3 regions of the Bradyrhizobium sp. Kon69 genome follow, and region 1 is predicted to be linked to each of the others. Evidence: predicted binding sites of a transcription regulator. Region 1 holds the regulator's gene; each other region holds the start of a gene.
The links. The regulator PhoB, encoded in region 1, activates phosphate uptake and scavenging genes when phosphate is short. The targets are predictions, from matches to a motif close to TGTCATNNANCTGTCAT.

Region 2: a site for PhoB is predicted at 905-921, ahead of pstS (phosphate ABC transporter substrate-binding protein PstS). Genes of this name have one in related genera too.
Region 3: a site for PhoB is predicted at 1,060-1,076, ahead of AC0L3U_RS33845 (UDP-2,3-diacylglucosamine diphosphatase). Genes of this name have one in related genera too.

What each region holds. Positions count from the first base shown of each region.
Region 1 is NZ_JBVVOS010000022.1:22,414-24,652, forward strand. It holds gene phoU (phosphate signaling complex protein PhoU) at 1-624, shown strand, start outside; gene phoB (phosphate regulon transcriptional regulator PhoB) at 647-1,354, shown strand; gene AC0L3U_RS26775 (GcrA family cell cycle regulator) at 1,564-2,076, opposite strand.
Region 2 is NZ_JBVVOS010000033.1:59,190-61,428, forward strand. It holds gene hisC (histidinol-phosphate transaminase) at 1-814, shown strand, start outside; gene pstS (phosphate ABC transporter substrate-binding protein PstS) at 965-1,891, shown strand; gene AC0L3U_RS33075 (ABC transporter permease) at 2,118-2,239, shown strand, end outside.
Region 3 is NZ_JBVVOS010000035.1:60,407-62,645, forward strand. It holds gene AC0L3U_RS33840 (glycosyltransferase family 4 protein) at 1-210, opposite strand, end outside; gene AC0L3U_RS33845 (UDP-2,3-diacylglucosamine diphosphatase) at 224-1,036, opposite strand; gene thiD (bifunctional hydroxymethylpyrimidine kinase/phosphomethylpyrimidine kinase) at 1,220-2,020, opposite strand; gene AC0L3U_RS33855 (Lrp/AsnC ligand binding domain-containing protein) at 2,150-2,239, shown strand, end outside.

The sequences.
Region 1 (2,239 bases):
ATCGTCGAGTCCGTCGACGCACTGATCCGCCGCGACGTCCCGCTCGGCCAGCGCGTCGTCGCCATCGACACCGAGCTCGACGCGCTGCAGAAGCGCATCGAGGAGCGCGCGGTGCTCACCATCGCACGTCGCCAGCCGATGGCGGTCGATCTGCGCGAGATCGTCGGCGCCATGCGCGTCGCGACCGATCTCGAGCGCATCGGCGACCTCGCCAAGAACATGGGCAAGCGCGTCGCGGCGCTGGAGACGGACTTCCATCCGCTCAAGCTGTTCCGCGGCCTCGAGCACATGACCGACCTCGTGCAGCAGCAGGTCAAGTCGGTGCTGGACGCTTATGCCGCGCATGATTTGCCGGCGGCGATGGCGGTGTGGAAGGGCGACGAGGAGGTCGACGCCATCTGCACCTCGCTGTTCCGCGAGCTCCTCACCTACATGATGGAGGATCCGCGCAACATCTCGTTCTGTATTCATTTGATGTTCTGCGCCAAGAACATCGAGCGGATCGGCGACCACGCCACCAACATCGCCGAGACCGTGTTCTACATGATCGAGGGCCAGGCGATCACCGACAAGCGGCCGAAGGGCGACATGACGACCTTCGCCAACACGGTACCGAACACCTGAAGACTTAAGGAGCGACGACCCGATGGGCGCACGCATTATGGTGGTTGAGGACGAGGAAGCCCTGACCGAGCTTCTCCGCTACAACCTCGAAGGCGACGGCTATGACGTCGAGACGGTGATGCGCGGCGACGACGCCGACACCCGTCTCAAGGAGCACATCCCCGACCTGATCGTGCTCGACTGGATGCTGCCGGGCCTGTCAGGCATCGAATTGTGCCGGCGGCTCCGCACCCGTCCCGAGACCAAGCAGCTCCCGATCATCATGCTCACCGCGCGCGGCGAGGAGAGCGAGCGGGTGCGGGGTCTTGCGACCGGCGCCGACGACTACATCGTCAAGCCGTTCTCGGTGCCGGAGCTGCTGGCGCGCGTGAAAGGCCTGCTGCGGCGCGCAAGCCCGGAGCGGCTCGCCACCGTGCTTGCTTTCGGTGACATCGAGCTCGACCGCGACAAGCGCCGCGTGGCGCGCTCGGGCCGGCCGATCGATCTCGGTCCGACCGAATATCGCCTGCTGGAGTTCTTCCTGGAGCATCCGGGGCGGGTGTTCTCGCGCGAGCAACTGCTCGACAGCGTCTGGGGCCGCGACATCTATATCGACGAGCGTACCGTCGACGTGCATATCGGCCGCCTGCGCAAGCTGCTCAATCTCGGCCGCGAGCAGGATCCGATCCGCACCGTCCGCGGCGCCGGCTACGCGCTGGATGATCGGTTTGCCAAGGCGGAGCAGGTGTAGGTTTCTGCGGTTAGGTTACTACCTGCCGTGACATGTCCGATGTCGTCCCGGCGAAGGCCGGGACCCATAACCACAGGGCGCGGTTTGGCGAAGACTCGGAGTTACCCTTTCGCACAACAACTAAGTGCTCGGAGTATGGGTCCCGGCCTTCGCCGGGACGGCACTGCATTTATTGAGGCGCCGCGCGTGATGACTGATCGTGCGCTAGCTTACCGCGGACCCGGCTTCACCGGTGCGCGGCGCCGATCCGACGCCGGCTGGTACGCAACGCGCGAGTGCTGGGCGCAATAGGGCAGGCCGGACAACGCCCGTCCACCGCAGAAGAAGAAGTCCGGGCTCGAGGGATCGCCGACCGGCCAGTGGCAGGTCGCCTCGTTCAATTCCAGCAGCGACAGCCGCTGGCTCATCGGCACCACGTTGTCGTAGGTGACCGGATCCGGCTCAGCCTCGACCTCGAAGGCCTGCGCCAGCGCAGTGTTGCCGCGCGAGATCGGGCGGGTCACCCGCATCATGTGCTGCGCGGGGCGCGCCTTGCGCGGCCGCGGCGCTGCCGACGAAGGGCTCTTGGCGCGGCCCGAAAGGCCGAGCCTGTGCACTTTGCCGATCACGGCATTGCGGGTCACATTGCCGAGCTCCGCCGCGATCTGGCTGGCCGAAAGTCCGGCCTCCCAGAGCTTTTTCAGCTGCTCGACGCGATCATCGGACCAGGTCAAAACCGTCATTGCACCCTTTCCCTCGCTGCGCGCCAGCCATCCTGGGGCCTCGCAGCGAATGCCTAAGCCTTCAAAAACCCGTGCCGTCAGAATCCCTTAAGGCTCGCCGGGCGCGTCTTGAACGCCCGAACGTTTACGCCGGTACATAAGGACTTAAAGATCAGAACCACTG
Region 2 (2,239 bases), on a different contig from region 1:
CGTCGGCAACGGCTCCGACGAGGTTCTGGCCCACACCTTCCAGGCGCTTCTGAAGCACGATACGCCGCTTCTATTCCCCGACGTCACCTACAGCTTCTACCCCGTCTATTGCGGCCTCTATGGAATAACGCATGACGAGGTGCCGCTCGATGCTGCGATGAGGATCGATATCTCCGACTACCGGCGACCATCGAGTGCCATCCTGCTCTGCAATCCGAACGCTCCGACCGGAATTGCCCTTCAGCGCGACGCAATCGCATCGCTGCTGACCGAACAGCCGGACCGGCTGGTGGTGGTGGACGAGGCTTATGTCGATTTCGGCGCCGAGAGCGCCGTGCCGCTGGTTGCACGCCACGACAATCTGCTGGTCATCCAGACCTTCTCGAAGTCGCGCTCACTCGCTGGCCTACGGGTTGGTTTTGCCATCGGCCAACGACCGTTGATCGAAGCGCTGGAACGGGTGAAGGACAGCTTCAACTCCTATCCCGTCGATTGCCTTGCGATCGCCGGCGCCGTCGCCGCGATCGAGGACGAGGGCTGGTTCAGAGACACCCGTGCTCGTATCATCGCAAGCCGGGAAATCTTGGCCCGCGATCTCAGACAACTCGGCTTCGAGGTGTTGCCGTCGCTCGCCAACTTCGTCTTCGCGCGCCATCGAAGCCGGAGCGGAGCAGGTCTCGCGGCCGCGCTACGCGCGCGTGGCGTTCTGGTCCGTCATTTCGGAAAACCGCGCATCGAGGATTTTCTGCGCATCACGGTCGGAACGGAGGTCGAGTGTGCCCGGCTCGTTGAAGTGCTGCGCAGCTTGATCTGAGCTGACGCACGCATCGCGGTTCGTGCCGCCAAAGGCGCTGCGTGCGGCCGCTCGTCGTCTGTGCTCGTGACGCGCCTCACACAAGCATTCACGGCAGTTTTGTGACATAGACCACATCTGTTTCGTGCCCGAGCTGTTAGCGTCGTGCATATGAAGAAACACATCGCACTCCCCGTGATCCTCACCGCGGTCGGTTCGAGCATCGGCGTCGGCCTGATCAAGAAAGAGTCCGTCGATTTCGGCGCAAGCGATATGCCGATGGACCCCAAGGAATTGGACAAGCTCGGCATGATGCAATTTCCGATCGTGATCGGAGGGGTCGTGCCTGTCGTCAATATCGACGGAGTCAAGCCCGGCCAGATCCGCTTCACCGGCCAGATGCTCGCCGATATCTATCTCGGCAGGCTCAAATCCTGGAACGACCCGGCCATTCGCGCGGTCAACCCCGACATCAGGTTACCGAATGCGCCAATCACGGTGGTTCATCGCACCGACGGATCGGGCACGACGTTCAATTGGTCGAACTACCTGTCCAAGGTCAACCCGCAGTGGAAGGCGAGCGTCGGAGAAGGGACCTCCGTCGAGTGGCCGCTTGGCCTCGGCGGCAAGGGCAATGATGGCGTCGCCTCGCTCGTCAGCCTCGTCCCCGGCGCGATCGGCTATCTCGAATACAGTTACGCACTGCAGCGGCTCGACCGGATCTCCTTCGGTCGAGTGCAGAACAGCGCCGGCAATTTCGTCATTCCCGACGCCGCATCGTTCCAGGCGGCGGCCGCGAGCGCGGACTGGAAGGCGGACAAGGATTTCCATCTCGTGCTCACCAATGCGCCCGGCGAAGACGCCTACCCGATCACGGCCACGACTTTCGTGCTGATGCCGAAGGCGCCCAAATCCGTTGACAGGTCGGCGGCCGCCATCGATTTCGTCCGCTGGTCGCTGGAGAACGGAAAGCCGCAGGCCGAGACGCTCAACTACGTTCCGCTGCCGCCCGCCTTGGTCGAGCAGATCGAGAATTATTGGCAGCAGAGCATTGGGGCATCCCCCACGCTCTCGGCATCGGCCAGCGTCAAGCGGTAATATCAAAGGGAAGCTGCTGCCAGGCAGCCCGCGACTTTGATGTCCGGTCGAATTCGGTTTCCAAACCGGTCCACGCGAGTATTCTGTGACTGGCCTGCTGCCTGGAAACTTTTGCTGCGGCGGCCGGGCCACTGGATACTTGCAGGGAATCAGACGTGACGCAGCTCCGCAGTCCCGGAATTGACGGACCCCAGCCATGGCGGCTGGCGCCGAAGCTCAGGCACGGATGAACGACTTCGCGCGATCCGTCGGCGCCGCATTCACGCTGATCGGCGAGGCCGACGCAGAGCTTCTGGGCATCGTCGGGCTTTCGGTGCGCGTCAGCCTGACCGCCAGCATCCTCGCGCT
Region 3 (2,239 bases), on a different contig from region 1:
CTCTTCGATCAGCTTCGCGATTCTGCCCGGCCGCGGCATGGCCAGCCGCACGTCACGATAGCTCGGCATCGCAAAGGTGCGGAACGATTGCGGCGTCAGGAACGAGAATTCGACGTCGAGGCCTTTGGCACCGTCGGCAAGCTTGGTCAGCGTCCGAACCACACCGTTGACTTGCGGGTGCCAGGCGTCGGTCGCGACCAGGATGCGCATCAGGCTAGCCTTGTCATGCAGCTCTGGCTGCAACCTGCGGGACCTGTGCCGGCTTCTCGGCCTGGTCCGCCCAGGTGATGATCTCGAAATGGCCGTCGTCGTGCTCGACCAGCGCCGTGCAGCTCTCGACCCAGTCGCCGCAATTCATGTAGCGGATGCCGCCCTCGTCGCGGATCACCGCGTAATGGATGTGGCCGCAGATCACGCCGTCGGCGTCGTGGCGCCGCGCTTCGGCGGCGAGCGCCTGCTCGAACGCGCCGATATAGTTGACCGCGTTCTTGACCTTCTGCTTGGCCCATTGCGACAGCGACCAATACGGCACCTTGAACATGCGCCGGAAGAAGTTGACGAAGCGATTGAGCTGGATCGCGAAGTCGTAGGCCTTGTCGCCGAGATGGGCGAGCCAGCGTGCGTTCTGCACCACGAGGTCGAAGATGTCGCCATGGATGACGAGATAGCGCTTGCCGTCCGCGCCGGTGTGGACGGTGTTCTCGACCACGTCGATGCCGCCGAAATGCGTGCCGTAATAGTTGCGCAGGAACTCGTCGTGATTGCCGGGGATGTAGATGACCTTGGCGCCCTTGCGTGCCTTGCGCAGAAGCTTCTGGACCAGGTCGTTATGCGATTGCGGCCAATGCCAGCTCGATTTCAGCGCCCAGCCGTCGACGATGTCGCCGACGAGATAGATCGTGTCGGCATCATGGAAACGCAGGAAATCGAGCAGAAGGTCGGCTTGAGAACCGCGGGCCCCGAGATGAACGTCGGAGATGAACAACGTGCGAAAGCGCCGCTCCGGGCTCTCGTCACTCACATCGTAACTTCCCATGCGCCAGCCTGTAACAATGTCCCGTGACAGGGGGATGACCAATTGAACCTTTGAGGCACCTTCGGATACGAATCGCGCTTGCCTCGCCCACCCCGCGAATATCAGTCGCATGCGACAATCAGGCGACATGGCGTCGCAGCGCCCTCCGCAAGAACCCGGAACCGCGGCGCGCCCGCGAGCGGGTCAGTAGAATTTGTGGAAATGATGGATCGGACCGTGACCGTGGCCGACGCTGAAGCGATCGGCGGCCGCGATCGCCGCGCTGATCCAGGTCTTGGCCTTGCGCACGGCGCGCTCGAGATCCTCGCCCCTGGCGAGCCCGGCGGCGACCGCCGAGGACAGCGAGCAGCCGGTGCCATGGGTGTTGCGAGTGGCAACGCGCGGCGCGGCGAGCGCGATCGTGGTGCTGGCATCGACGAGATAGTCGATGCTCTCGGCGCCCTCGCCGTGCCCGCCCTTGATCAGAACCGCCCGGCAGCCGAGCGCCAGCAGCCGGCGCCCCTGGCTCTCGATCTCGGCCTCGCTGGCCGCGACCGGTTCGCCGAGCAGAGCCGCGGCCTCGGGCAGATTGGGTGTGATCACCGAGGCCAGCGGCATCAGCTTGATGCGCAGGGCGTCGACGGCTTCGGACGCGAGCAGGCGATCACCCGATGTCGCCACCATCACGGGATCGAGCACGATATGCCGGGGCGCCCAGCGCGACAGCGCGGCGGCAATCGCATCGATGCTGGCGGCTTGCGCCACCATGCCGATCTTGACCGCGCCGACCTCGAGATCGGAAAACACCGCGTCGATCTGCGCGGTGACGAATTCGGCGGGCACCGCATGAATGCCGGTGACGCCGCGGGTGTTCTGCGCGGTCAGCGCCGTGATGGCGGACGCGCCAAAAACGCCGAGCGCGGCAAAGGTCTTCAGGTCGGCCTGGATGCCGGCGCCGCCGCTCGAATCGGAGCCGGCAATGGTCAGTGCGACGGGCGTCGTCATGGGGCGATTTTCCGCGTTTTCGAAGCCATGGCCCGTCCTAGCGCGCCTCCTTCAGCCCAGCAAGTTCGCTTGCTAAATCCGGCCGGGTTTGGCCTATTAGCCGCCAGATATGCTTTCGGAGTGACCGCGATGGTTCCCTTTTTCGTCCAGATCAAATGCAAGCTCGGGCAATCCTATGTGGTCGCCAATGCGCTTGCCGAAGCCGAGATCGCCTCCGAG